Regions from separate parts of the Paraburkholderia sp. BL10I2N1 genome, predicted to be linked through region 2. Evidence: riboswitches for the same ligand, from Rfam matches in the RefSeq annotation. Region 2 holds a riboswitch; each other region holds the start of a gene.
What was found. Region 2 has a riboswitch for cobalamin ahead of cobA (uroporphyrinogen-III C-methyltransferase). Riboswitches for the same ligand answer to the same signal wherever they lie in the genome.
Positions count from the first base shown of each region.

Region 1 (9,959 bases), on a different contig from region 2:
GCAGTGATTGCGGACATACCGTCGCCAAAATGTCGTTGAAGGTCCGTGCATGGACATGCCCGGAATGCGGGTCGATGCACGATCGCGACGTCAACGCTGCGCGTAATGTTCTGGCCGCCGGACTGGCGGTGTCAGCCCATGGAGAGGCTGTAAGTCCCGTGTCTCTTTGAGGCATAGGCTGGGCTCCGCGAAGTGGGAATCCCCTTTTCTTTAGGAAGGGGAGCAGTCAAGCTCAACCCGTCACAGCGCCCTTGTTGGCCGGCAGCGCGAGCGCCGCGTATTTCGCCAGCACGCCGCTCGTGTAACGCGGCTTCGGCTGTTGCCATGCGGCGCGGCGGCGCTCCAGTTCGGCGGCGTCGACGTTCAGTTCCAGCAGCAGCTTGTGCGCGTCGATCGTGATCGAATCGCCTTCCTGCACGAGGCCGATCGTGCCGCCTGCATACGCTTCAGGCGCAACGTGACCCACCACCATGCCCCACGTGCCGCCCGAGAAGCGGCCGTCGGTGATGAGACCGACCGATTCGCCCAGACCCTTGCCGATGATCGCCGAAGTCGGTGCGAGCATTTCCGGCATGCCGGGGCCGCCCTTCGGGCCGAGATAACGCAGCACGACGACGTCGCCTGCCTTGATCTTGTCGGCGAGGATGGCTTCCATGGCGCTTTGCTCGTCGTCGAATACGCGTGCCGGGCCCGTGATCACCGGGTTCTTCAGGCCCGTGATCTTCGCGACCGCGCCGTCCGTTGCCAGGTTGCCCTTCAGGATCGCGAGGTGGCCTTCCTTGTACAGCGCCTTGTCGATCGGGAAGATCACCTTCTGGTCGGCGCGCGGCGTCGACGGCACGTCGTTCAGTTCTTCGGCCATGGTCTTGCCGGTGATCGTCATGCAGTCGCCGTGCAGGAGACCCGCGTCCAGCAGGATCTTCATGACCTGCGGAATGCCGCCTGCCTTGTGCAGGTCGGTGGCGACGAACTGGCCCGACGGCTTCAGGTCGCAGATTACCGGCACGCGCTTCCTCATGCGCTCGAAGTCGTCGATGGTCCATTCCACTTCGGCCGCGTGGGCGATCGCGAGGAAGTGCAGCACCGCGTTCGTCGAGCCGCCGGTTGCCATGATCACCGCTACGGCGTTCTCGATCGACTTCTTCGTAATGATGTCGCGCGGCTTCAGATCCTTCTTGACCGCTTCGACCAGCACGCGCGCCGATTCCGCCGCGGAACCGACCTTTTCGTCGTCCGGATTGGCCATCGTCGACGAATACAGCAGCGACATGCCGAGCGCTTCGAACGACGAGCTCATTGTGTTCGCGGTGTACATGCCGCCGCACGAACCCGACGACGGGCACGCGTTCTGTTCGATGCCCTCGAAATCTTCCTGCGACATGCGTCCGGCGGTGAACTCGCCAACGGCTTCGAACGACGACACGATCGTCAAGTCCTTGCCCTTCCAGTTGCCTGGGCGGATCGTGCCGCCATAGACGTAAATACCCGGCACGTTGAGCCGTGCGAGCGCGATCATGCCGCCCGGCATGTTCTTGTCGCAGCCGCCGATCACAACGACGCCATCCATCCACTGGCCCTGCACGCACGTTTCGATGCAGTCGGCGATCACTTCGCGCGACACGAGCGAGTACTTCATGCCTTCCGTGCCCATCGACATACCGTCCGAAATGGTCGGTGTGCCGAAGATCTGCGGGTTGGCGTCGGCGTCCTTGACCGCTGCCACGGCTGCGTCGGCGAGGCGTTGCAGGCCCGAGTTGCACGGCGTGATCGTCGAGTGGCCGTTCGCGATGCCGATCATAGGCTTGTCGAAATCGGCCTTTTCATAGCCAAGCGCGTAATACATCGAACGGTTCGGCGCGCGCGCGACGCCTTGCGTGATGTTCTTCGAACGACGGTTGTACGACATGGGGAGCTCCGTTTGACTTGTCCTGGGTGCTGGTATTGGGGGACCTTCGCCCGCGAGGTGCAGGGCGGATGGTTCAGCACGTGGCGCAAGAATGCAGTGTCTCGCAGCGCGTGTCCAATATATTATTGAGGCTGTATTAGGTCGAAAAATATATTAATCGATGCTACCCGTGACCCCCGATCTGCGCCAGTTGCGCTATTTCATCGCCGTCGCCGAAGAAAAGCACTTCGGACGGGCGGCGGCGCGCCTGTCGATGACGCAGCCGCCTTTGTCGCAGGCGATCCGGGCGCTGGAGGAGACGCTCGGCGTCGAGCTCTTTGCGCGCACCAAACGCTCCGTCGAGTTGACGCCGGTCGGCGCCGACCTGCTGCCCGAAGTGCGGCGCCTTCTCACAAGCGCCGAGGGCTTGAGGCCGCTCGCGCAGAGCCTCGCGCGGGGCGAAGCGGGCGTGCTGTCGCTCGCCTTCGTCTCGACGGCCGATTACGGGTTGCTGCCGCTTCTGCTGCGCGACTTCGGCGCGCGCCATCCGCGCGTGCGCCTGCAGCTTGCGGAAGCGACCAGCGACGTGCAGATCGACGAGCTCGTTGCGGGCCGCATCGACGCCGGCCTCGTGATTGCGCCGTTGCCGCCGCGGCATCTCGCCCAGCTATCCTGGCTGCCCATCGCCCGCGAGCCGCTGGTGATCGCGATGTCGTCGGAGATGGCTGAGCACGCCGGCAGCAACCCTGACGGGGACTGGCGCGACGAGCCGGTCAGCTTGCGCGACGTCGCTGATGCGCCGCTCGTGATCTTCCCAAGGCGTCTCGCGCCAGGCTTTTATGACATCATTATGGATTGTTACGGCGTCGCGGGGCTCACGCCGCGTATCGGCCAGGAGGCGATCCAGATGCAGACGATTGTCAGTATCGTGTCGGCGGGCATGGGTGTCGCGCTGGTGCCGCAATCGTTACGTAATCTGCGGCGCACGGGCGTCGTCTACCGGCCGCTGCGCGAATCCGTGCCGGCGATCGAGACGGGTCTCGTCTGGCGCACGGGTGAGGTGAGTCCAGTGCTGGCGGGCTTCATCGACATCGTGCGCGCGCATGCGGCCACGGTCGCGGCGCACGGTGCGCGCAAGCGCTGACGGATGGCTTCGAGGCTATCGCGAACCCATCTGGCGACGCGCCGTCCAATGCATGTTTTGTTGCCGCGCCCGTCGCAGTTGCCGTAACCGAATCCGTAGTTGAACCACCCATAAAAAAACACATGCTCATTCACCCCAATTTCGATCCCGTCGCCATTCATCTAGGGCCGCTCGCGGTGCGCTGGTACGGCCTGATGTACCTGGTGGCGTTCATCGCGGCGATCGTTGTCGGCCGCTTGCGTTTGCGCCTGCCGCATGTCTCCGCACAAGGCTGGACCGCGAAAGACATCGACGACATGTTGTTCTACGGTGTGCTCGGCACGATTCTCGGTGGCCGGCTCGGCTATGTGCTGTTCTATAAGGCGAACTGGTACTTCGCGCATCCGCTCGATATCTTCAAGGTCTGGGAAGGCGGCATGTCGTTTCATGGCGGCTTTCTCGGCGTGACGTTCGCGATGGTGCTGTTCGCATGGCAGCGCAAGCGCACGTGGTTGCAGGTCACCGATTTTGTCGCACCGATGGTGCCCACCGGGCTCGCCGCGGGGCGCCTCGGCAATTTCATCAATGGTGAGTTGTGGGGGCGCGTGACCGATCCGTCGGCGCCATGGGCGATGCTGTTTCCGGGTGCCGCCAATGAGGACGCCGGCTGGCTCGCCACGCATCCGGAACTGACGACGCGCTGGCATCTGGCCGATGTGTTCGCGCAATATCACATGCTGCCGCGGCATCCGTCGCAGCTGTATGAGATCGCGCTCGAAGGTGTCGCGCTGTTCCTCGTGCTGTGGTTTTTTACGCGCAAGCCGCGTCCGGTGGGTGCTGCGTCCGCCGTGTTCCTGATCGGTTATGGGCTGGCCCGCTTCACAGTGGAGTTCGCACGCGAGCCGGACGATTTTCTGGGACTGCTGGCGCTGGGGCTTTCGATGGGGCAGTGGCTTTCGCTGCCGATGGTCCTCGTGGGCATCGCGCTGCTGGTGTGGTCGTATCGGCGCGGCAAGCGTCAGCAATCACAGGCGGTCGGCGCGAACTGATGCGTCTTCACAGGCAGAAAGGCAAAACGCCACGGCATGCCGTGGCGTTTTGCCTTTCTGCGGGCAATGAACGAAACGCCCCAATGGAGCGCGCCGTATTACTTCATCTGGACCGAACCCGATACATTCACCGTCACCGTGGACGTGCCGCCTTCGAGGGGCATCGGCGCGGCGGTCTTGGCATCGGCGCTCATTGCATGGGCGCTCATCATCATCATCGGACGCGGTATGAAGCTGTTATGTCCGACGTTGACTTCGCGAATGGTGTAGCCGTTGTAGCCGAACGCCTGTGCCGATGAAGCGGCCTGCTGACGGAACGACGCGATCGCCTGACCTGTGAGCTTCTGTTCGGCGGCGCGCTGCGCTTCCGGCGACAGCGAGAACAACACATTGCCGACCCGCATGATCGACGACATCTGTCCGGCGAGCTTCGATGCCGCAGCGAAGTCGTGCGACTCGAGTTGTACTTCCGTGCGGCCACGCCACGCGGAGATGCGCCCGTCGCGATCGGTTGACGGGAAGATCGAGAACGCCCCGGTGCGCGCGGTGACGCCAGCCACACCGCGGGCCTTTTGCAGAGCCGCGTCAGCGCGCTCGTTGAGCGTGCTGGTGAGTGAGTCTGGGTCGCTCGATTCCTGTTCATAGAACAGCGTGATGTTGACGACATCCTGCGGCACTTCCGTGCTGGCCTGCGCCGACAGCGACAACACGCCCGACGGCTGATTCTGCACGATAGTCTGCGCGCGGGCGGTTGCTGGCGCCAGCGACAACGCGAGCGGTGCCGCGGACGCGACAGCGAGAGCGAAGGCGAGTGCGTGTTTTCTGGTCATCGTTTGCTTCCTTCTTCGAACAGGTTGTAAGCGATGCCTCATATCGGGCGGGAGGCAGTTGAAGTCCAATCGGGCGCCCGCCGAGGCTGTCGCGATGCAGGCACCGTGCATCGGAGTGGCACGGTGCTTGCAGATCAGTTAGGCGTCTGTAAGATCAGGTTGGTTCCTCTACGCGACGGTCCGGCCAGGCGATGCCGCGCGATGTCGCGCACAGCCGCTAGGCGAGTTGCTTTGTAATGAAGCGCCATTCGGTTTCAGTGACCGGCGTGATGGACAGCCGGTTGCCTTTGGCAAGCACACGCATGTCCGCAAGTTCAGGATATTCGCGCAGCTTTGCGAGCGGAATCAACGGGATCTTCTTCTTGAAGGCCACGTCGACCAGTATCCAGCGCGGTGTCTCGCGGCTCGATTTCGGATCGTAGTACGGACTTTTCGAATCGAACTGGGTGGGGTCGGGGTAGGCCGTCGACGATACCTCTGCGATCCCGGCGATGCCTGGCTCTGGACAACTCGAATGATAGAAGAGAACACCGTCGCCCACCTGCATCATGTCGCGCATGAAGTTGCGCGCCTGATAGTTGCGCACGCCCGTCCAGGGAAGGGTGTGCCGAGCGGCTTTGGCGAGGTGGTCGATGCTTGCTTCGTCCGGTTCGGACTTCATTAGCCAGTAGCGCATGAGTCGATTTGAACGTTGAGAAGAACACAGGATAAGCGCAATGCGTGACGCGGTGCTAGCGATGCGGAACTACGAACGGAACACTACAAACGGAAACGGCATCGGACGAATGTCCGATGCCGTTGAATAGGTCCCCGCCATAGCCGCTAGGCCGGCATCCTGAACCGGGAGTTCAGAATTGGTCGCAGTTAGCAGCACTTCGGGTACATCAGACAGAGTGACGCGCACACCCGTGCTGCAAATTTCCGCAACCGTGCACATGGCATTGGTTCAAGGAATATATGACCTTGGCGAACCAGGCAGGGAAGCTGATAAAACTGACTGGATCCAGACGCTTGAGGTTACCTCGCGAATTGCTCTGAATCCGAAGCGGGCCCAATGTTCCAGATGGCCTGCCTCTGAACAACTTTTACTGCACACCGTACTGCTGGATTACCGCGCCCAGCTGTTCGTTCATTGAGTGCATTGTACGCCGGATTTCCTCGGCGGGAAATGATTCTCCGTGACGTACGCTAGCCTGCAACTTAAGCAGTTCCGATGCCAGCGACAGCGCAGCCATGACGGCAATGCGATCCTGGCCGCGAACGTTGCTGGTCGAACGGATCTTCGACATCTCCGCATCGACGCGAGCAACGGCTTCGAGCAGTGCGGCTTCCGTTTCCGACGAACAGGCGAGACGATAGGGCTGGCCCAGGATCGAGACTTCGATCTGCTTTGTGGTCATGCATTTTCTCCGTGGCGGGTGACGTCGCCGCCGGCTTCGGTTTCGACTTCCTGCTGCGACGACGCGAGCAGATCAAGTTGATTGTCCGGCTCGGCGTGCGCTTTCGCACGCGGGAGTTTTTCGAGGATGGCGTTCAGCCGCACCTGGGCGTCGTCGATCTTCGATGAAAGCGAATCGCGCTCCGCTTGCAGCGCGTTGCGCTCTTCGCGCATCTGCTCGAGTTCGGCACGCGCGGCCTCGCATTCTGCGCGAGCGTCGGCGAGCTGCTTTTCAAGCGCGCGACGCGCTTCGTGATGACGCTGGCTGATTTCGATCAGCCGGCCAATATTCTGTGAGAGTGTTTCGAGTTCGGTGAGCATGTGCTGCGTCCTCTAAAGACACGGCATTTTAGCGCGGAATGTGACAGCTTCCGACAATTGTCTCGTTTCGAGACGTAACATCTCTGCTTTATACCTGCTTTATGCCTGTTTCGAGCGAGTTTCGTGCCTGTGACATGCGGAAACTTTGCTCACATTGCACGCGACGTGCGCACGCGAATTGCAGGAATCGACCATTCTTGACGCCCCAGGAAGCCCCTCCTACACTTGCGGCACTTTGGTGCCCGCGCGCGTTTTCACATCGTGCGCAGTTAAACGGGAAACAGGAAGCCGCGTCCGCCAGGACGAGCCAACCTGTGCTGCCCCCGCAACGGTAAGCGACCGCATGATGTCATGCAGGTCGACCTGGGCGCGTCTCCGGCGAGGCGCGCAATGCCACTGCGCAATTCTTGCGTGGGAAGGCGGGTCGATGTGTCGCCAGCCCGGATACCGGCCAGAGTGAGGGGCGTCGTCCGCGTGGCTTCACGCCGGCGGACCGCCCTGTTACGCACCGGCTCGCGGGGAAGCAGGCCGGGCACGCTATCCACAGGAAACAACCGGATGTACACGCCCATCGCCGGCACGGCACTACTCGCCGTGGCCGGCTTGCCGCTCGGCGCGCAAGCCTTGCCCGCAACCACGGATGAAGCGCCTGCGCTCGCGCAGGATACGGCGCCGTCGGTCGCGCCGGGCAACATTGCAACCTCCAGCACAACGGCCGCTCCCGCCACGAAGTCCGCCAGCACCACGCTCACGCCGATCGTGGTGACTGCGGAGCGCGGCGCGCAGCCGCTCGCCGACGCGATCCCTCAGACCACGCGGTTCGACCAGCAGGACATCGCCGACACCACGGCGCGCGATCTGCCGGGTTTGCTGCAGCTCGCGCCCGGCGCGCAGATCGTGCGCAATGGCGGCCCGGGTTCGTCCTCGAGTCTATTCCTGCGGGGCGCTTCGGCACAGCAGTCGCTCGTGTTGATAGATGGTGTGCGTGTCGATTCGGTCAGCCTCGGTAGCGCACAGATCGAGCAGATCCCGCTCGACCAGGTCGATCACGTCGAAGTGGTGAACGGCAATGTGTCGGCGCTGTATGGTTCCGGCGCGATTGGCGGCGTGGTGCAGGTGTTCACGAAGGACGGCGGCGATCATCCACCGCGCTTCAATTTCTCCGTCGGCTACGGCAGCTATCACACGCAAAGCCAGCAGGCCGGCGTGAACGGTGCGCTCGACAGGGACGGCGCGACGACCTTCAGCCTGTCGCTCGCGCGGACGAAAGACGATGGCTTTTCGTCGATCGATCCCGCGCTCGCGCCGGTCAATCCGAACGCCAATGGCTATCTGAACGAAAGCATCTCGGCATCGCTGCGCCACACATTCAACGACAGGTGGGACGCGGGCATCCGCTATTTCCAGTCGAACGGAAACAACAGCTTCGACGATCCATTCGGCGCGCCCACCGATCTCAACAACCTGTACAGCAGGGTTCAGCAGGCGTCGGCATTCGCGGACGGTCGCGTGACCGACTGGTGGGCGACGCACTTCGTCGTCGCGACGGGCAACGATCGCAGCACGACGGCGTTGAACGGCCTTTATGCCGACCACTTCAACACCGACAATAATCAGTACACGTGGCAGAACGATTTCACGTTCGCGTCGCAGCAGAAGGTCAAGGCAGGCTACGAGCATCTCGACCAGAGCCTCGATTCGGATGAGTACGGCGCGCCCGCCCGTCACGTGGACTCCGGGTTTATCGGCTATACGGGGCGCTTCGGCCGAAGCCAGTTCCAGGCCAACGTGCGGCGCGACCAGTACTCCGATTTCGGCGGCGCGAACAGTTACTATCTCGGCTATGGCCACGATCTGAACGAGCACTGGAAGGTGACCGCAAGCTGGTCGAATGCGTTCCGCGCGCCGACCTTCAACGATCTGTACTTTCCGGGGAGCGGCAATCCGTCGATCCAGCCTGAACACAGTCATTCGATTGAAGCGGCGTTGCAGTACGCATCGGATGCCCTGGGCGTGTTGCGACTGACCGCGTTCCAGACGCGCTATACGAACCTGATCGAGTATCAACAGGTCACGCCGGGCGTGTATGTTGCGCAGAACGTCGGGCGGGCGAAGGTGCAGGGGCTCGAAGGATCGTGGAGCGGCCATCTGGGCAAGACTGACGTGCGTGCTTCGGTGACGTTGCAGAATCCCGTCGACGAAGACACGAACACCGATCTGAATCGGCGCGCGCGCCGCTTCGCATCGCTCTCGGTGAACCGCGACGTTGCCGGATGGCGCGTGGGCGGCGAGTGGATCGTAAGCGGCGAGCGCGACGATACCGGCAACACGCTCGGCGGCTATGGTGTAGTGAACCTGTCCGCGCGCTACAACATCACGAAGGCGTGGTACGTGGCGGCGCAGATCCAGAATCTCTTCGACAAGGACTATGAACTGGCCTACACATACAACACGCCACGACGCGGCGCCTGGCTCACGCTCGGCTGGCAGCAGCAGTGATGCGCATGGTGTACTGAGCCATTGTGTCTTCTGAAACCACGCCCATGAGTCGCCTCGCACTGCGTACCGTTGCCGGCATGACCGCGAAGCGCGCCGCGACGATCTGGCTCGTGCTCGGCGTGCTGGCGGTCGTCGTGTTTGTCGCATCGCTCATGCTTGGCAGCGTGCCCGTGTCTCCGCTGCGCGTGCTGGCTGCGCTGCTGCCGTGGCATGGCAGCAGCGCGTTGGCATCGACGGACCTCGCGGGGGAAATCGTCCGCAGCTTGCGCCTGCCGCGCGCGCTTGCCGGATTTGCGTGCGGCGCATTGCTCGCCGTTGCCGGTGCCCTGTTGCAGGTGCTGCTGCGCAATCCGCTCGCCGAACCGTACGTGCTAGGCGTGTCGGGCGGCGCGGCCAGCTTCGCGCTTGTCGCGATGATCGCGGGTTGCGCATGGTGGATCGTCGACGCCAGCGCATTTGCCGGCGCATTGCTGTCGATCCTGCTTGTGCTGGGGCTGGCACGTCACGACTTGTGGCGAGGCGAGCCGCAGGACACATCGCCGCGTTTGCTGCTGACAGGCGTCGTGATTGCAGCGGGCTGGGGCGCGGTCATCACGTTGCTGCTGAGCGTCGCGCCGGAGAGCCGTCTGCGCGGCATGCTGTTCTGGCTCACTGGCGACCTGAACGGCGGCGGCACGCCATGGGTCGCGCTTGTCGCGGTGCTGATCGGGCTCGTCGCAATCGTGCCTGTTACCCCGCAACTGAACGTGCTGCTGCGCGGCGATGCGGCCGCGCACGCGCTCGGCGTCACCGTCATGCGGCTGCGTTTGCGGGT
Region 1 covers NZ_SNWA01000001.1:200,135-210,093, reverse strand. The annotation lists gene B0G77_RS00970 (RNA-guided endonuclease TnpB family protein) at 1-170, shown strand, start outside; gene ilvD (dihydroxy-acid dehydratase) at 233-1,906, opposite strand; gene B0G77_RS00960 (LysR family transcriptional regulator) at 2,067-3,029, shown strand; gene lgt (prolipoprotein diacylglyceryl transferase) at 3,152-4,057, shown strand; gene B0G77_RS00950 (SIMPL domain-containing protein) at 4,156-4,887, opposite strand; gene B0G77_RS00945 (EVE domain-containing protein) at 5,105-5,563, opposite strand; RNA gene ssrS (6S RNA) at 5,691-5,872, opposite strand; gene B0G77_RS00935 (cell division protein ZapA) at 5,973-6,287, opposite strand; gene B0G77_RS00930 (ATPase) at 6,284-6,646, opposite strand; cobalamin riboswitch at 6,866-7,117, shown strand; gene B0G77_RS00925 (TonB-dependent receptor) at 7,205-9,145, shown strand; gene B0G77_RS00920 (iron ABC transporter permease) at 9,190-9,959, shown strand, end outside.
Region 1: linked by a shared signal. The riboswitch ahead of B0G77_RS00925 (TonB-dependent receptor) and the one ahead of cobA (uroporphyrinogen-III C-methyltransferase) in region 2 are both predicted to bind cobalamin.

Region 2 (9,959 bases):
GCCGCACGTTCGAGCAACTGCGCCGCACGGCGTACGCCGAGTGCGAGCGGCGTGCCGCCCCCGCCGCCCACCGGACGCAGCCAGCGCTCATTCCACCAACGCGGCACAGCCGGCCCAAAGCGCACATCGGCACGAACGCCGCCGAAACACACGAGCGCCGCCTCCACGCGAGCCTTGCCGGCCTGATCGAACATCGCGACGAGCAAGCCCTTGGCCAGCGCCAGTTGCTGACCGCTCAGCATCGATCCGGAACAGTCGAGTACGAAGCAGTGCAGCACGCTGCCCGTGGCTGCTTCATGCACGAAGCGCAGGTGTTCCGGCGCGAGCCGCTCGCGCCGTTTGGCGGCGAGCGTGGCCGTCCAGTCGATGCGTGTGCGTTGCGTGCGTTGCATGGCGCCACGCCTGCCTGCGCCTGCTGCCTGCGGCCATCGAACAGCGCTGGGGAACCCAGCGGCGGCGCTTTGTCGATGGCTCAGCGTTTTTTTGCTGGTAGCGGAATGACGCCTTTTACCGTCGTGGTTCCTGTCGGTTCCGGCTCCAGATAGCCCCAATCGCCCTGCCCCTGACCTTGACCTTTCTCGGGGTCGGACGGCACACGCGCCTCTTGCGACGCCGCCGGATTCGCAGGCGGAGTCCGCTGACGCTCCGGCGTTTGCGGCGCGGTATGCGCGTCGCGCGGATGGCGGCGATGCAGCAACACGGCGTCAGCAACGCGATCGACATGACCGGTCCTGATTGCCGCGTCGTCCTCCAGCGCGGCAAGCGCGCGCGCCGCGCGCAGCATCACCAGGTCCGCGCGCAGTCCGTCCACGGCGGCCTCGATACACACCTTGCTGACGTGATCATGAAGCGCGTCGTCGAATACGAGACGCGGCAAGCGTTCGCGTGCCGCGTGAATGCGCCGCACGTACGCGGCCTGCTGCGCGGCATACGCGGCGCGAAACGCTAGTGGATCGGAATCGAACGCGAGCCGCGCCTTGACGATCCGCTGACGGATCTGTGGATCGAAACAGTTTTGCAGTTCCACCATCAAGCCGAAGCGGTCGATCAGTTGCGGCCTCAACTCGCCTTCTTCGGGATTCATCGTGCCGACCAGCACGAAGCTCGCGTCATGGCTGTGCGAGATGCCATCGCGTTCGACGGTGTTGACCCCGCTCGCCGCCGCGTCGAGCAGCGCATCGACGAGCGCATCCGGCAGCAGGTTGATCTCATCGACATACAGCACACCACGATGCGCTTTCGCCAGCAATCCCGGTGAAAACTTCACCGACCCGTCACGCAACACCGTTTCGAGATCCAGTGTGCCAATCAGACGCTCTTCACTCGCGCCGAGCGGCAAGGTCACCAGTTGCCCTTCGGGCAGCAGTTCGGCGAGCGCGCGCGCGGTCGTGGATTTCGCCGTGCCACGAGGGCCGCTGACCAGCACACCGCCCAGCCCGGGATCGATTGCCGCCAGCAGCAGCGCCTGCTGCAGCGGCTCCTGAGCGATCAGCGCGGCGAACGGAAACGCGGCGCTGGCACGCGATGGCGCCGTGGCTTCGCGGGGCTGCGTCGATGCGTTCATTGTCGTGTTCCTTCGAGTTGCTGTTCGCTCGCCAGCAGATGTTCTTCGACCTGCTCGCGATAGTCGCCGGGGTTCTGCCACAGGCCGCGTTGCATCGCCTCGAGCAGGCGTTCGCAGATGCCATGCAGCGCATGTGGATTGTGCCCGGCGAGGAACGCACGCGTATCGGCGTCATTCAGGTACGCGTCCGTAACGAGCGCGTATTGATGATCGGAAACCACGCGAGCAGTCGCATCGTAACCATAGAGATAATCGACGGTTGCGGCGATTTCCGCCGCACCTTTGTAGCCATGCCGTTTGACGCCGTCGAGCCATTTTGGATTGACGACGCGCGAACGGATGACCCGCGCGATCTCCTCATGCAGCGTGCGAATACGGGGCGCGGCCGGATTGCTGTGGTCGGCGTGATAGACATGCGGCTGGTTGCCCGCCAGATGTCGCACCGCTGCGACCATGCCGCCCTGGAACTGGTAGTAGTCGTTCGAGTCGAGCACGTCGTGTTCGCGGTTGTCCTGGTTCTGCAGCACGACGTCCAGTGATGCGAGGCGCGTGCCGAACGCCTGCCGCGCTTCTTCGCCCGCACTTTTCTGCGCGTAGGCATAGCCGCCCCAGGCTTGATACGCGCCCGCAAGATCGCTATCCGTTTGCCATTGCCGCGTGTCGATCATTTCCTGCAGGCCCGCGCCATACGACCCCGGCTTCGCGCTGAATACGCGCCAGCCTGCCCGCCTGCGCGCCTCGGTTGCGTCCATGCCACCTGCGATCAATTCATCCCGCTCGCGCATGACACGCGCGCGTATCGGATTCAGGTCCTCGGGTTCGTCGAGTTCGGCTACCGCCTGCACGGCAGCGTCGAACAGATGCATCACGTTCGCGAACGCGTCGCGGAAGAAGCCCGACACCCTTAGCGTAACGTCGATGCGCGGGCGATCGAAAATCTCGATCGGCATGATCTCGAAGTCGGTAACGCGGTGGCTGCCCGGCGCCCACTTCGGTCGCACACCGAGCAGCGCGAGCGCCTGAGCGATATCGTCGCCGCCGGTACGCATTGTCGCCGTGCCCCACACAGAGAGGCCGATCGCACGCGGGTAGTCGCCATGCTCCTGGACGTGCCGCTCGACAAGCTGCTGCGCGGACTTGAGACCGAGCGCCCATGCGGACTGCGTCGGAACCGCGCGCGTGTCGACCGAATAGAAGTTGCGGCCGGTGGGCAGCACATCCGGGCGCCCGCGCGAAGGCGATCCGCTCGGCCCTGCTGGCACGAAACGTCCTTCGAGTCCCCGCTTCAGTTGGAGCATTTCCTGCGGGCCGCATGCGTCGAGGCGCGGCAGTATGTCGTTGCGCAGCCGTTCCAGAACACATTCCGCCTGGGGCAGCGTACAGGGCTCATGTGAAGCATCAGGCGCATCTTCATCGCACACGCGCCGCAACAGTTCCGCTGCCAGCAGTTCGAGACGTTCGCGCGTGTCGCCGTTATGTCGCCACGGCGCATCACTGACACGCTGCAGGATTTCGGGGCGTGGGCCGTCCCACGCTGCAGACCAGTCAGCCGACAAGGGATCGAAAACGTGATCGACCGCGAGGTCGCGCGCTAACGCGTCGATCAGACCGGCTTTCGCACCCTGCCCGTCGCCAACCGGAAAGCGCCCGAGCGCCAGCAACGTATCGCGGCGCTGCACCCCCTGCGGCGATTGCCCGAACGTATGCAGGCCGTCGCGGATCTGCGCTTCCTTCAACTCGCAGAGGTACGCGTCGGCACGCGTCAACAGCAGGTCTTCAGCGTCCTGCCCGTCCGGCACACTCAGACTCAGTTCCTCATGCAGGCGATGCTTGATGATGGTTTCCAGAATCGTTCGCCGCAGCAGCTTCGAACGACGCGGATCGACCATCAACGCTTCATAGTATTCGTCCACCTGCCGTTCGAGATCCTGTAGCGGCCCATAGTTCTCCGCGCGGGTGAGCGGCGGCATCAGGTGATCGATGATGACGGCCTGTGCACGCCGCTTAGCCTGGCTGCCTTCGCCCGGATCGTTGACGATAAACGGATAAAGATGCGGCATCGGCCCGAGAATCAGATCCGGCCAGCACGTATTGCTGAGCGCGACGCTCTTGCCCGGCAGCCATTCCAGATTGCCGTGCTTGCCGACATGGACGACGGCATCGATATCGAAGCGGTGCCGCAACCAGAAATAGAATGCGAGGTAAGCGTGCGGCGGCACGAGATCGGCGTCGTGATAGCTCGCGTAATCGCCGCCGTCGCGTGAACGGGCCGGCTGGATGCCGACGAACACATGGCCGCAGCGCCAGCCCGCGATCATGAAGCGCCCACGCCGGATCGTCGAGTCCTGTTCTGGAGGGCCCCAGCGTGCATTGAGCGCGTCGCGCGCCTCGGCGGGCAGTTGCTGGAAATACGTCAGATAGTCATCCAGCGAAAGACTTTGCAATGCAGGACGCAGATCACGCACGACGGGATCGTTCGTCACGCCCTGGGTCAGCGTGCACATCAATGCATCGCCATCGGCAGGCAAATTGTCGACGCGATAGCCCTGCTCTTGCAGCATAGCGAGTATGCCGACCACTGACGCTGGCGTATCCAGCCCGACGCCGTTACCGATCCGGCCTTCGCTTACCGGATAGTTCGCGAGGATCAGCGCGAGTTTCTTGTCCGAGTTCGTGATGCCCCGCAGGCGGCACCAGCGCCGGCTCAGTTCGGCGAGAAACGCCACCCGCTCGAGGTCCGGCCGATAGCGCACGACGTCGACTTCGGTGTGCGGACAACGATAGGCAAGCCCCTTGAAGCTGATGGCGCGTGTAATGATGCGGCCGTCTACTTCGGGCAACGCGATGTGCATCGCGATATCGCGGGAATTGAGGCCCTGATTGTCCTTGACCCAGTCGTCGCGGTTGCCGCCGCTCAGGATCACCTGCATGACGGGCGCATCGCCGGCGAGCGCCAACGGCTCGGGATCGTCAATCGCCGACGCGGCGAACGCCGTCGTGTTCAGCACTAACGCCACGTCGTGCTGTGTGCACAGCTGCTGCAGCACGTCGCGACTGACCGCATCTTTCAGAGACGTGATCGCAAGCGGCAGTGGATTCAGGCCCCGTGCATCGAGCGCATCGATCAGCGCATCGAACACAGCTGTGTTCGCCGCCTGCAAATGCGCGCGGTAAAAGAGGATCGCGGCAACCGGCGCGCCGGGGCGCCAGCGCTCCTGCCAGTCTGCCACCGTGGGCACGTCGCGTGCAGGATGATAGAGCGCTGCCGCCGGCAAAGGCTGAGGCAGTGCGGGCTCACGCCCCCAGCCGAACGCGCGGAAAGCGATGAAACGCAGGAACGCTTCCGCGTTTTGCGCGCCGCCTTCGCGCAGATAGCGCCACAGTTGGTGGCATAGCGTAGCGTCCGCCGTGCTGCGCGCGAGCAGATTCGGATCTTCCTGCAGATCGCCGGAGAACATTGCGAGCAGTTGCTGCCTGCGCCCCGCGAGCGCGACCACCTGCTCGATGCCATAAGGCCAGTACGTCTCGCCGCCCAGATGATCAACGATCACGACCTTCGCATGCTGCAACACGTCTTCGACGTAGAAATCCACCGACGCCGGCTGCCGCAGGAACGTCACGTTCGCGAGCCGCAGGCTCGGAAAATCCGCGCCCAGCCGCGGAAAAACGCTTGCGAGCAGGGACAACGTGGTATCGGCCGAACTGAGCACGACGATGTCCGCCGGCTGCTGGTCGATCCGTATGACGCCGGCGGTATCGTCGACGAAGCCACCTGGCGTGGTGCGCAGCAGATGCATACCGCGTTACACCTGTTGCGGCTCGGCGCTCAGCGCGACCGTCAGCGCCTGCTGCAGCGTCGCCTGATCGAGATCTTCGCCGATCAGCACAAAGCGGCTCGCTACCGGCTCACCTGCCTGCCAGCGACGATCGAAGTAACTGTCGAAACGACGTCCCACGCCCTGAATCACGAGCCGCATCGCCGCGCCGGGCAAGGCCGCAAAACCCTTCACACGGTAGATCGTGTGGTTCTCGACCAGCCCCTGCAATGCTGCGACAAGCGCTTCACGCGACGACACCTGCGCCTGAACGACAACGGAATCGAAATCGTCGTGATGGTGATCGGGATCGTCTGCGGACCCGTGATGGTCGTGACGCAGATGAATCGTGTCCTCCGATGCCGACTCAAGCCCGAGCAATGCGTGCAGATCGAGCTGCCCCAGATGCGCACGTACCACCTTGACCTGGGGCGGAATTTCGTCGCGGATCAGTGCCTCCGCGGCAGCCAGTTGCGCATCGGCAAGCAGATCGGTCTTGTTGAGAATCACCAGATCGGCGGAGGACAACTGGTCTTCGAACAGTTCGTGCAGCGGCGATTCGTGGTCGAGATTCGGGTCGGCCTTGCGCTGCGCGTCGACTGCCTGCGGATTCTCCGCGAACTGGCCGCTCACTGCGGCAGGCCCGTCGACTACCGTGACCACTGCGTCGACGGTGAAGCTGTTCTTGATCTGCGGCCAGTTGAATGCCTGCACGAGCGGCTTGGGCAGCGCAAGGCCGGACGTTTCGATCAGCACGTGGTCGATCTGGTCACGACGCTCAACCAGTTGCTCCATGACCGGGAAGAATTCCTCCTGCACTGTGCAGCACAGGCAGCCGTTCGCCAGTTCGTACAACTGCCCTTCCACCTCGCGGCCTTCCTCGTCGCAACCGATGCCGCAACCCTTGAGGATCTCACCGTCGATACCCAGTTCGCCGAATTCGTTGACGATCACCGCGATCCGGCGTCCGCCCGCATGTTGAAGAATGTGCCGAAGCAAGGTGGTTTTGCCGCTGCCGAGGAAGCCCGTCACGATCGTTACGGGAATTTTGCGCGTCTGCATCCTGACTCCAGGGTGGTGGACTGTTTGAAGGATGAAGCCCCGAACTTCACCGGATGCCCGCCCGCAACGCCCTGCGGCATGCTCACGCCGCGATGCGACAGTCGAAACGTCAGACGATCGTCGGGCAACACGCGGGGACGAAATACGGCCTTACGGAAACAACCGGAAGCTCAGTGAATTCGTGGACTACGCGGACCATGCGCCGCATCCCCGCGGCGCCAATCCGTATTTTCTGGCCGGTATCCGGGCTCGCGAAAACGCCGCTTCGCCTTCCCGCGCATTCGACATCACGCGCAGTGGACAGATGCTTGCCTGTCAGGTCATGACGCGCACGCATTGAAGCCGGCTTTGCATCGCTTTCACGATGCCTTCGCTTACCGTTGCGGGGGCAGCACAGGTTGGCCCGATCCGTGCAGGACAGGCTCCCTGTTTCCCGTTTAACTGCGTGCACAGAGCGTGCACGCGAGCACCAGAGTGCGTGGGAGTGTAGGCTCCGTCAAACCCGGCGTCAAGAAAACGCCCTGCCTGAAGGGACTCAGGGCAACTCAGGGCAACAGCGGGCAAGTGAAACCCCCTGCAGCCTGCGCCGGGCAAACCCGTGCTATCGTATGCGCGCGTTTGGTGCCCGCACGTGCGTTCGCATGTGCAGTTAAACGGGAAACAGGAAGCGCGGCAACGCGCCCGGCCTGTGCTGTCCCCGCAACGGTAAGCGGCCTGCGGACTTCGGTCCGCGCATGTCATTCAACGCCACTGTCTGCAACTGGCAGCTGGGAAGGCGAATGACATGAGGTCGTCAGCCCGGATACCGGCCAACGCAAGGGGCGACCGTCGCGATCGCCGAACGCCGGATCCGCGGGGGACGGAACCTGGTGCCTGAGCGCGACCGGCCGCGTGCGCGAGACGCGCGGTCGTTGCGCATGACGTGTGGCATCGCATGACCCATTCATTCTCCGGGCCCGTCCTCGCGACGGCCCTTCCGCTTCCGTCTCCCGCCAACATGGCGAGGCCCGCGCCGTGCTGCCCGCGATGAGCCGCGCCTGGCTGATCGGCGCCGGCCCCGGCGACGTCGAACTGATGACGCTCAAGGCGACACGCGCGCTCGGCGAGGCCGACGTCGTACTCGTCGACGATCTCGTGAATCCCGATGTCCTGCAGTTCGCGCGGACCGACGCCGAGGTCGTGTACGTGGGCAAGCGCGGCGGCCAGCCGTCGGCCTCGCAGGCCGACATTGTCGCCTCGATGCTTGCTCATCTACGCGCCGGGCGCAGCGTCGCACGGCTGAAAGGCGGTGACCCGTTCGTCTTCGGCCGTGGCGGCGAAGAGCTACAGGCGCTGCAAGCCGAAGGCATTCGAGTCGAAATCATCAACGGCATCACGGCGGGCATCGCGGCGCCGGCAGCGATCGGCATTCCTGTGACGCACCGCGATTACGCGCAGGGCGTCGTGTTCGTCACAGGTCATGGCGCGGGCAGCAGCGAGCCGGACTGGAACGCGCTCGCCGCCACACGCATGACCCTCGTGATCTACATGGGCATGCGTCGCCTGAACGAGATCGTCACGGCGCTGTTACAGGCCGGGATGGATCCGCAAACACCCTGCGCCGCGATCGAATCGGCGACGCGCCCCGAGCAGCGCCATGTGCTCGCCCAACTCGATACGCTGGCGGACCACGTGGCCAGCGCCGGACTCGGTTCGCCCGCGATTGTCGTGATCGGCGGCGTGTCGGCGCACGGCATCCCATCGGCGAGCCACGATCGATGAAGACGCTCACCGTGGGCATCGGTTGCAGACGGCTGGCTTCGGCGGAACAGATCGAGGCGGCGGTAACGGTAGCGCTCGCGGGCAGACCGTTCGACAACGTTCGCGAGGTTGCGACGGTCGAATCGAAAGCCGAGGAACCTGGGTTGATCGAATTCTGTGTGCGTCATGCCCTCCCGTTGCGAAGGTTTACACGCGAGCAGATCGCCGGGTTTGGCGCGGTGCCGACGCCCTCTCACACAGTTCGCGGGCTCGCAGGCGTCGACGGCGTCTGTGAGCCCTGCGCGCTTCTCGCTTCTCCCGACTCGATATTGATCGTCGGCAAAACGGTGGTCGGCGGCGTAACCGTCGCGATCGCCTCCATCATCACATCGTCACGCAGCACGACAGGATCCCGGCAACAGGAAACGCCATGAAAACAGATCTCGAATCGCATCAACGCATGACGCAGCGCCGCCGCGAAGGCCACGAAAAGAAGCAGGCCGCAGCAACCGTCGAGAAAGGCCTGCTGATCGTCAACACCGGCACTGGCAAGGGCAAGACCACGGCCGCCTTCGGCATGGCCGTGCGCGTGCTCGGACACGGGATGAGGCTCGGCGTCGTGCAGTTCATCAAGGGCGCGCTCCATACGTCTGAACGCGATTTCCTGGGCGCCCAGGCGCATTGCGATTTCGTCACGATGGGCGACGGCTACACCTGGAATACGCAGAATCGTGAAGCCGACATCGCCACCGCCCGCAAGGGCTGGGACGAAGCGCGCCGGATGATCGAAAGCGGCGACTATCAAATGGTGATTCTCGATGAACTGAACACGGTATTGAAGTACGAATACCTCCCGCTCGATGAAGTGCTCGGCGTGCTGACCGCGCGCCCCCACATGTTGCACGTGGTCGTGACCGGACGTCACGCGCCGGACGCGCTGATCGAAGCCGCCGACCTCGTCACGGAAATGCGCATCGTCAAGCACCCGTATCGCGAGCAGGGCGTGAAAGCGCAGCGCGGCGTGGAGTTCTGAGCGATGCCCGCGTGCCCCGCCCTGTTCGTCAGCGCGCCCGCGTCGGGTCAGGGCAAGACCACGATTACGGCCGGACTCGCCCGCTATCACCAGCGGATGGGGCGTCGCGTGCGGGTCTTCAAGACAGGGCCGGATTTTCTGGACCCGATGATTCTCGCGCGCGCAAGCGGTGCACCCGTGCAGTCGCTCGATCTGTGGATGGTCGGCGAAGCGGCCTGTCGCACGATGCTCGCCGAGGCGGCCGCCGAAGCCGATCTGATCCTGATCGAAGGCGTCATGGGCCTCTATGACGGCACGCCGAGCAGCGCCGATCTGGCGACGACGTTTGGCGTACCGGTCGTCGCCGTGATTTCAGCGAAAGCGATGGCGCAGACGTTCGGTGCGGTTGCTTTTGGGCTTGCGAACTACCGGCCGAACGTGCCGTTTCATGGCGTGTTCGCCAATCGCGTCGGGTCGCCGCGTCATGCGCAGATGCTGGAAGAAGCGTTGCCAGCCGGCATGCAATGGAGCGGATATATCGCTAGCAAGGACGATATCGAACTGCCAGATCGCCATCTGGGTCTGCACCAGGCAGACGAAATAGCGGACCTCGACGCACGGCTCGATCGCGCCGCCGACGCGCTTGCGCAGACGCGGCTTGTCGAACTGCCGCAGGCGGTCGACTTCGGACCGGTGGCGCGCACGGCGGTCCCCCGTCTTCTCGACGGCAAGCAGGTCGCGGTAGCACGCGATGCAGCGTTCGCAT
Region 2 covers NZ_SNWA01000002.1:170,776-180,734, forward strand. The annotation lists gene B0G77_RS22705 (VWA domain-containing protein) at 1-392, opposite strand, end outside; gene B0G77_RS22710 (ATP-binding protein) at 473-1,564, opposite strand; gene cobN (cobaltochelatase subunit CobN) at 1,561-5,361, opposite strand; gene cobW (cobalamin biosynthesis protein CobW) at 5,368-6,441, opposite strand; cobalamin riboswitch at 6,658-6,930, opposite strand; cobalamin riboswitch at 7,044-7,270, shown strand; gene cobA (uroporphyrinogen-III C-methyltransferase) at 7,468-8,202, shown strand; gene B0G77_RS22730 (cobalamin biosynthesis protein) at 8,199-8,615, shown strand; gene cobO (cob(I)yrinic acid a,c-diamide adenosyltransferase) at 8,612-9,214, shown strand; gene B0G77_RS22740 (cobyrinate a,c-diamide synthase) at 9,218-9,959, shown strand, end outside.

Region 3 (9,959 bases), 1.6 Mb from region 2:
ATACACGCCTACGAGATCGTCGGGCGCCCATTTCATGACGGCCTTCGCGCGTGGCGAAACATAGGTGAGACGGCCATCGAGCGACATGCTCATGACGATGTCAGTCGCGTTCTCCGCCAGGATCCGGTAGCGGCGCTCACCCTCGCGCAGCAGCCCGACGAGGCGGTTGCGCAATGACTGGGTGACGCTGATCGGCAGCGCGATGCCCAACGCAGCGAGCAGGAACAGTTGCAGCGCGAAGATGCGCCCTTCCATGCTCTGATAATGAAACATCCAGAGCGGTCCCAAACCGCGCATCGTGAAAGTGACCGCAATCGCAAGGCATAGCAGCAAACCCAGCAGCACGCCGGCGAGATCGGCCTGAAACGCCAGCAGAACGATCGGCGGGAGCGCCCAGTAAAGCAGATGAAAACGGCTTTGCCCGAATACGCCCATGGTCACGACGCAGACCAGTAGCAACAGCAGCCCCGTCTTCCAGCGGCGCTCGGGGTGCAAGAGGCCCTTTACTTCGCCGGTCCAGAAGACCACCGCCGCCGGCGTAAAGAGGACGAGACTCAGCGCATCCGAAACGAACCAGTTGGCGAGGTTCGGCAACATATACCCGCTGAGTTGTCCGCGCAGCAAGGTTACGGCGACGAGCCCCGACAGGACGGGCGCAAGCAGGATGGCGCCAGCGAGAAAGCGGATGAGCTGCTTCGGACGGATCAGTTCGACGACCGACGAGATACGTGGCGCGAAGCTGAACGCCACCAGCACTTCGAGCATGTCGGCCGCAGTGTAGGAGGACGAGACCGCGAGACTCAGGCCGAGCAGATTGGCCGCGAGATTGCCCGCCAGCCCACCGGCAAACACCCAGGCCACCCGCCCCGGGCGCGCCACCATCATCTGCGCGAGCAGCACGGCGTTGGTCAGCCAGATTGGGGCGATTTCGCCGGCCATACTCTTGAGTGCCCCGCTCGCCATGCAGGTGAGCATCGTCGCCACGAACGCAAGCGACAGGGTCCAGAGCGGTCCGGCCCATCGGCGTGAACGCAATGACTCAGCAAACGCCTTAAACCCAGGAGTTGGCCCTTCGGATGACAGCCCCATTTCTTCGCTCTCTCTGGTTCTTTTTCTTGCAATCCGCGGAAATCCGCGGACGATACGCCAGCTTCGCTGGGGTCAGGATATTCCGGACATCGCCCCTAGACCCCATCGGGAGAAGCGGTAAACCGCCCTTACGAATCTGCTTATCGGCAGGTTGAGCCGGATCTTGAGACTTTCTTCATGCGACTCTCACATTAAAAGCAATTCAACCTTGGACTTGCGGGCACCAGCCGCGCGGGCGCGGACAATGTCCCGCACCATGGCAAGACGCCGAACGCAACCGTGGCGGCACGGTCGGGTTCGGCGTCAGAAACACGCGGATGGGATTGGGCTTGCTAAATGATGTGAAGAATACGGCTGCCGAGAGTTCCGGTGAAGCCGGCGCCTGCACGGCCAACCGCACGACTTGAGCAGCGATGCAGCCCGGGCGCCGGAAGCAGTCAGCCCGCTACTGCCAGGCCGACTTGCCAGCTGCACGCCCACCCTGCTGCGCGCGCTCACTGCGTTCGACCAGCCAGCCGAACAACAGGCCGATGGTCGTCCAGACGATCAACTGCATGCCGATGGCCGCAACGCGGAAGTGCCACAGCAGCGTCGCCGGAAAGGCATCGGGTACTTCGTTGATCGTCGGCAGAGCGATCTGCACCGCCGCGATGATCGCGACGTATACCAGGCCGCCCACGATCGCCGCATTCCACTGGCCGAAGCGCGCGACTGCGCGTCCTCGCACCTTCAGCGAGAACACCAGTGCGGCAATTGATATCGCGATCATCAGGAAGAACAGCCCGGTACGCTGGCCGATCGTTTCAGGGTCGCCGATCGATGGTGGATTGGCCGGGTACTTGAGATTCGGCACGATCACCAGCGCAATGAACGCCGCCGCCGCAAGCGCCGCCGACAACGCGCGCGGACCGAGCTTGCCGACCCGCCCGTACGCATACGCGAAGGTGAGCGAGAACAGGCCGCCGAGGGCCGCGCCATAGACCACCACGCCAGTCAGCAAGCCGAGACCCGCCTGCGTTTCACGGCTGACCAGTTCCGGCTCCGCCGCTTCGCCGCGTGCGGCGGCGGCTTTTTCTTCGAATGAAATAGCCTGATTGACGTGCGGTTCACCGGCCACCCGGGCGAATGCGAACGTGAGCAAGCCCGCGGCGATGCCTGCGAGCATCCCGCGCAATAACAGTTTGCCTACCATGAAGTTTCCCCGTTAGTGACAGGGGAAGCCGAGCAGATGGCGAGCGTCGTGAACGAACTCGTGCACGTACATGCCAGGAACCAGCGAAGTCGCGCCCTGTTCGGCGCCGACGAAATACAGTGCGAGCAACAGCAGCAAGCCGCCGAAGACCACCCACGGAAGCAGTTCGCGCAGGGGGATCGGTGTCGGTTGAGCAGTTGGCTCGAAAACGGTGTCAGTCATGACGGAACTCTCCAGGGGTTACGCGCCCCGATAGTCGAACAGGAAGGGATGACACGAAGCTCAGGTCTGGCTTTCGGCTTGTGGATGAACCGATTACAGTGGCGCGACCGCGCCGGGCTTACACCGGCTTCCTCGCTTCGGTGCCGTTATTCTACGCGCTAAACTTCGCTGCGCAGCGCGATGAATGGACAAAGCGCGCGGTACTTTCAACCAGAAGGACACAGGATGCAGACACGCCTGCTATTGATCAGTCACGCTGCAACGGCGGCGCTGCGCAGCGGACGGTTTCCCGCCGACGATCCGCTGGACGCGTGCGGTCTCGCCCAGGTCGCGGCATGCCGCGCGCGCGTGATGTCGCTGGCTGGTAAGACGGATGCGGTCTTCTGCAGCCCCGCGGCATGCGCGCGTGACACGGCTGAAGGGCTTGGATTCACCGCCGTCCCCGTCGAAGCGCTGGCCGACATGAACCCGGGGCAATGGCGTGGCAGGCGTCTTGCAGACGTCGCCAGCGAAGAAGCCGATGCGCTGGCGGCATGGGCTCGCGAGGCCGGGGCGGCGCCTCCCGATGGCGAGTCGTTCGCAGCGGTGCGCCTGCGCGTCGGCGGATGGCTCGATGCGCTCGAGCTGGATCACTCCTCCACGGCCGTCGCCGTCACGCATGCCGCCGTGATCCGGGCAGCGATCGTTCATGCGCTAGGTGCTTCACCCGAGTCGTTTGCGCGCATCGAAATTCCACCGCTTTCGGTCGTCGAATTGCGGTGTTCGATCCGCGGCGGGTGGACGTGGTGGGCCGCCCAGACGCAGTGAGCATCGTTGATGTCGCGGTCGTCGCAGCCTTGCGCGATCGGGATCAGAACCGGTGGCGGATACCGGCTGCGATCAGCAACTGGCTGCGGCTCGCTGAGGGATCGCGCTCGTTTTGATGACCGGCGGTACCCCTAACGACGGGCGCTGATACAGACCGGCACGAAAAGCCGACCTCGCAAGGGTCGGCTTTCTTGTTGGTGGCAGGGCTGGAGCATCCGCGCGACCTGTTGGCCGTCATTGCCTGGCAATTCTTGAAAGAACGTCTGAGGAATTACGGCTATTCTGGAAAGGGTACGCTTCCGGGGTGGTGAAGCAGTGCTTATTTATATAGGAGACTTAAAGATGCAGGAACAGCAGAAAAACGAAACGACGTACCTTTTTGTCACCATCGGTTCGCGCACCAGGCGCGGCGGGCGTGTCACCCGGGTAACGACCCAGGTGGAGACTAACGGACAGGGCCTCGCCCGTGTGGGCGATGTGGTCACCTACGACGACGGCAGCGCGGCCACCATCATTGACGGCGCAGGCTGTGCCGCTCTCTGTGAAGATAAGCCGCTCGCGCTGGTCGGTTCACGTCTGAGCAACGGCGACACGATCACGGAAACAATGCAGGATGAATGGGGCATCACGGTCCGCCATGGCGAACAGATTCCCGGCCTGTTTGATCCATCCTATACGATGCCCCCGACCGTTGCCACGCACGAAGGGGGCACCGATGCGTAAGGCAGCGGTACGGAACGGCGACCCGACGACAACGGGCGGTTTTGTCATTGGTTCCTCGACGAGGATTACCGATCACGGGAAAAAGGTCGCGCTGGATGGCGACGTGGCGACCTGCGGCAACTGCAAGGGGACCCACAGGATATTCGGAACGGGCAAGGGAATATCCGATAAGGGGCGCAACGTTGTTGTTGACGGCGATTCTGTACTTTGCCCGTGCGGGAAGAACTGGGTAATCGTCGGCAGCAATCCGGGATACTTTCTCAACACGGACCGGGGTTCGGCGGGCGCGAGCAACGCGGCGAGCGCGGCGCAATCCGTCATTGTGACGGGCGCACCGGCTGCAACCTACGACGAACAATTCACGCTAACCGATGCCGCAGGTAAAGCGCTCGCGGACACGTATTACACCGTTCGCCTGCCATCGGGTGAACTGCAACACGGGATTACCGATTCATCCGGCAGAACGGCACGTTACAAGACGGATGGCGCGCAACGCCTGCGTGTTTACATGGGTCACAAGGAAGCGTAATTGACCATTTACTATGCAGCCGTGGAAGGCGATCCGCTCGGCAATGGGAATGGAAGTCACGTGATCGGCGGTGCGCAACATGCAACCATCGAAGGCCCAGACGGCCGGACGCGCGGGCAGACGCACCTAGGACAAAAAGCGTGGTGTTCAGTGTGTCAGTCTTTCAGTGAAATCGTTGCGGGTGCGGGATATCGGACTATCTGCGCGGCTGGGACGGTATCCTGGACGCACAGGAAGCGGTTGGCGGCGATATCGGGCTTTGCAAATGCGAACGGCACCCGCGCGTCGTGTCTTCTATGCAAGTAGCTGCAAATACATCGACAGCGGCAGCGCGCCAGCAGTCAGCGCGCAAGCCAGTTCGGCATCCGCGCCACGCGCTACCTATGACGAACAGTTCACGCTCAGGGACGGTGAAGGCCGCGCGCTCGCGGACACGTATTACACGGCTCGCATGCCTGCCGGCGAACTGCAGCACGGCGCAACTGATTCGCAGGGACGCACAACGCGCTATGAGACAGACGGCGCTCAATCCATCCGAATTTACCTTGGTCACAAACAGGAGGTCTAATGCCTGATGCACTCGCAACCGCAGTAACAAACACCAGTCCGAATTCAAGCGTAAACGTCCAAACGGGCCGGCTTTCCAAGCCTTGGTTTGTATCTAATGACGGGTTGTCATTTATCGCCGTGTGGGAATCGGGTACTCTTAACGGCATCTACGGAGGTCACAAAGTAATCGAAGGTTTTATTCTGATGGCGTACCGTGATAATGTAGGAATTCCGACAGTCGGATGCGGGCATCGCATCCTTCCTTCCGATCACATCAATGTCGGGGATACCATTTCCTTAGAACGCGCGCGAAACCTCAAGAAGAAGGCTATAGAGCAGGTTGAGAAGCGCCTAAACTCTGACATAAAGGTACCTTTATATCAATATGAATACGATGCTTTGGTGAGCATTGTCTACAATTGTGGTGCGGGAGATGGCGCTAAGGAGATAATAAAAAAAATAAATTCCGAGCATTACAAGGAAATGCCAGATTATATTTTGCATTATCGTGTAGGCACAAATAAGGGGGTTGGCAACCGGCGTGTTGCTGAGTCGCGTTTGTTCAAATCCGGGGTTTATGATGCTTCTCACTAGCCCCCGCCTTATCTGTCTAGCGTCCCTCGCTATCTTATCGGGCGCGGCAGCTGCAAAAACTAATCCTGATTGCCTGAAACATCTTGGCGGCGGTTATGGGGATGCGGAATGTTATCACGGCCTGAGCGTTGACATTGCGGCAGAGAATAATCGACTCTATAAAAGCATTAGAGTAACTATTCCCGCTGAAAACGTTCATACAAAGTTACTCGATGAATATATGAAAGCACAGGATGACGCGATCAAATATTGCGAGTTACAACGCGATTCAGGTGATGGATGGAAGGCGGAACACGATGGTTCAATGTTTCCGGCCATATTCGAACAGTGCATTTATGATGCTCGTAAAGCACAGAACAAGTTTCTCAAAGACATATTAAATATGACTAAATGGTGAGAATCAGCCCCACTTTGGCAGGGCTTTATGCACGACTTTTTGAAACAGGGAATTATGATGCGCGGCATGGGAAAGGCATTGTTATATAAATCGGCCAAGTGCCTTATGGTGGACTGATTTTCAGGTGGCGGCATGTCGTAACGACACTGCGAAACAGGAACTTGAGTTTTATAAGTGGCTTGCTTGTCCGGATTATATGGAATCATCGAAAAAACCAAAATGTGACGCAATAACAAAAATTCTAGGCGCGCAGCATTGAGATTGCCCCGCTTCGGCGGGGCTTTTTGTTCGAGCGTCAAGCGCGCCTGTTCCTGCGCCTCGCTCGTTAGTCGGCCCTTCAGAATTAGCCGAAGCCAAGCGTGGCAAGGGGTTGCCGCAAGATCGTGTTTCCCAGAACTCCCAGAAGCAATATTCCTCCACGGCCGTCGCCGTCACGCATGCCGCCGTGATCCGGGCAGCGATCGTTCATGCGCTAGGTGCTTCGCCCGAGTCGTTTGCGCGCATCGAAATTCCGCCGCTTTCGGTCGTCGAATTGCGGTGTTCGATCCGCGGCGGGTGGACGTGGTGGGCCGCCCAGCCGCAGTGAACATCGTTGATGTCGCGGCGCTCACCCTGCACGCGACTCGCGCGGCACACCACGCAACAAGGCGACACCGCTAGCGAACAGCAGCGCCGTCAACAGATACAGCGCGTTATCCATGCTGCCCGTGTGCACCTTGATGAGGCCGATCACCCAGGGGCTCACAATCCCGCTCGTAATGCCGATACTGCTGATGAGCGCAATCCCGGCTGCCGCGGCGTTGCCCGACAGATAGCCGGACGGCACCGTCCAGAAGATCGGCAGCGCGGCGAAAATCAGCACAGCCGCCACCGACAGGATCGCCAGCATCGCGGGAAAACTGCTCAGATGCAGCGTCAGCAGCGACAGCGCGATGCCGCCGCCAATCGTACACACCGCGAAATGCCGGCGACGTTCGCCGTGTCGGTCCGAGCGGCGCGCGATCAGGATCAGCCCAACCGCGCCGACCGCGTTCGGGATCACCGTATAAAGGCTGATCCACAGCACGTCGTGCACGCCAAAATCGCGGATCATCAGCGGCATCCAGAAGTTGAGCGTCAACGACGCACAGGTCAGCGAAAAGTAGATGAACGCGAACAGATAGACACGCGGATTGCGCAACGCATGTGCGAACGAATTCGACGAATGTCCGTGCGCGGCCTTACGACCGGCGTCGCGCTGCGCAATCAGGTGCTCCTTTTCCGCCGCGCTCAGCCACTTCGCGTGCTGCGGGCCATCGACCAGCCAGAACGCCGCCGCAAGGCCAAGCAACACCGCCGGCGCGCCTTCGATCACGAACATCCATTGCCAGCCCAAGAGGTTCAGCACGCCGGCCATATCGCGCATGATCCAGCCGGAAAAGAGGCCGCCCAGTACGCCCGCCACCGCCACGCCGGCGAAGAAAATCGACAGCACTGCCGCTCGCCGGCGCGCGGGATACCAGTACGTCAGATACAGCACGATTCCCGGGAAAAAGCCCGCTTCGAATACCCCGAGCAGGAAGCGCATTGCATAGAAGTGCGAAGGCGTGGAGACGAACATCATCCCCATCGACGCAAGGCCCCACAGCAGCATGATCCGCGCAAACGTGCGGCGCGCGCCGAAACGCGCGAGCAGCATGTTGCTCGGCACCTCGCACAGCACGTAGCCAACAAAGAAAACCGCGGCGCCAAGGCCATACATGGCGTCGCTGAATCCGAGATCGTGCTTCATCTGCAACTGCGCAAAGCCGATGTTGATCCGGTCGAGAAAGGACACGACGTAACAGAGAAACAGAAACGGGATGATCCGGAGCGTGACCTTCCGGTAGAGCGGATCGTCGCGCGAGCTGTCGGATGCCGCCGGCTCGAAAGCCGGGGCGACGGATTGGGTCATGGTGTCTCTCTCCAAACGAAAGGTCCGTCGGACCTTGGGAACCCGGCGTCTTGTCGCGCCGTGGGCGAATCGATGCGCGGCCGGGATCGGCCGTGCGCAGGGTGATTGCGTGGACTACGCGGCGATCTGCGGCGCGTGCGGCCCGGGCTTGATGGCGCAGGAGTGCAGCGCGCCGTCGCGCGCATGCTGCATCGCTTCGAGCAGCGTCGCGTGATCGCCGATGTGATTCGCGAGCAGCAGGATCAGTTGCGCATTGGCGGACTGGCTTTGCGCGTCGTCGAGATCGCGATGCATGTCGATCAGCGCTTCATAGAAGTCGTCGGGGCGCGCGAGATTCGGTTCAGTGTTGAGTGTCATCGGTGTCCTGCTATTTTGTTTCGGGCGCGGTGGATGCCGTGTCTCGCAGCATCCACGGGTACCGCGATTCAGGCCGTTCCGGCTACGCACAGGGCGCGCTTCAGTGCCAGTTCGACCTGCGCTGCATCGATCTGCCGCCAGCGCGCACAGACGTGCTGATCCGGGCGAATCAGATAGAACGTGCCCGGCAACGCGTCGTAACGCTTCGCGGCAAGCCCTTCAATATCGTGTGCGACCACGGCGAACGGCGGAAATCCCTGAGGCTTCGAGTCAGCCTTCAAGGCACTCCCGCTCACAACGACGAGGCGCAGTGGAACCGCGCCTTGCCGCAGCTTCTCCACTGCGGCCTGTGTCGCCGGATCGATACCGGATGGTCCGCAGAACAGCACGCCGGTGAATTGCTGGCCAAGCTGGGGCAGCAACCACGCAGACTGTCTATCGACCTCGACCGGCGCATCGCAACACGATGCGCCCGGCACCATCTGCCCCGCGAAACTTTCCGTATCCGGCGTATTGAGCGTGGAATCGTGCAGCACCGCCGGCACCGACAGACGACCGCTATTCACCAGTTGCCGCGCGAACGCATGATCGCGGGCGAGCTTCAGCACGGCATCGCGGAACACGCGGCTGACGGCGCTTTTGGGCGTGATGAAATCGGTCGAGCGGGTGGAGTTGCGAATATTCTCGTCGGCGGCATATTCGCGTTCGCTGGCGTAGGTGTCGAGCAGCGTGTCGGACGCGCGGCCTTCCAGCACCATCGCGAGCTTCCACGCGAGATTCTCCGCGTCCTGCACGCCACTGTTCGCACCGCGTGCGCCGAACGGCGAGACGCCATGCGCCGAGTCGCCGGCGAACAGCACATTGCCGTGCCGGAAGCGATCCATCCGCTGACACGAAAACGTGTAGATGCTCACCCACTCCAGCTCGAACTTCACGTCCGGGCCAAGCAACGCACGCACACGCGGAATCACGCGCTCAGGCGTTTTTTCGAGCACGGGATCGGCGTCCCAGCCCAGCTGGAAATCGACGCGCCACACGTTATCCGGCTGACGATGCAGCAGCACCGACTGGTTCGGATGGAACGGCGGATCGAACCAGAACCAGCGCTCGGTCGGAAAATCCGCTTCCATCTTGACGTCGGCGATCAGGAAGCGGTCCTTGAACGTGCGGCCCTTGCTGTCGAGGCCCATCAGCTTGCGGATCGGGCTGCGCGAGCCGTCCGCGGCGACCACATAGCGACCGCGCAGCGCGTATTCGCCTTGCGGTGTTTCGACCGTTAGCGTGACAGCCGCTTCGTCCTGGCGCAGACCCACGACCTTGCTCTTCCAGCGAATCTCGAGGTTCGGCAACTCGCGCGCCCGATCGAGCAGAAAGCCTTCGACGTAGTACTGCTGCAGATTGATGAATGCCGGCCGCTGATGTCCGCTCTCCGGCAGCAGATTGAACGTGTAGACCAGTTCGTTCTGCAGGAACACCTTGCCGACGTTCCACTTCATGCCCTTGTCGACCATCTTCTGACCGCAGCCGAGCCGGTCGAAGATCTCGAGCGAACGCTTCGAAAAACAGA
Region 3 covers NZ_SNWA01000002.1:1,726,671-1,736,629, forward strand. The annotation lists gene B0G77_RS29775 (diguanylate cyclase) at 1-1,035, opposite strand, end outside; gene B0G77_RS29780 (CbtA family protein) at 1,535-2,281, opposite strand; gene B0G77_RS29785 (CbtB-domain containing protein) at 2,294-2,503, opposite strand; cobalamin riboswitch at 2,545-2,684, opposite strand; gene B0G77_RS29790 (histidine phosphatase family protein) at 2,729-3,310, shown strand; gene B0G77_RS29795 (PAAR domain-containing protein) at 3,653-4,033, shown strand; gene B0G77_RS44715 (PAAR domain-containing protein) at 4,026-4,562, shown strand; gene B0G77_RS29805 (hypothetical protein) at 4,828-5,130, shown strand; gene B0G77_RS29810 (lysozyme) at 5,130-5,705, shown strand; gene B0G77_RS29815 (hypothetical protein) at 5,692-6,102, shown strand; gene B0G77_RS29820 (histidine phosphatase family protein) at 6,473-6,688, shown strand; gene B0G77_RS29825 (MFS transporter) at 6,710-8,035, opposite strand; gene B0G77_RS29830 (DUF2783 domain-containing protein) at 8,150-8,392, opposite strand; gene B0G77_RS29835 (FAD-dependent oxidoreductase) at 8,461-9,959, opposite strand, start outside.
Region 3: linked by a shared signal. The riboswitch ahead of B0G77_RS29785 (CbtB-domain containing protein) and the one ahead of cobA (uroporphyrinogen-III C-methyltransferase) in region 2 are both predicted to bind cobalamin.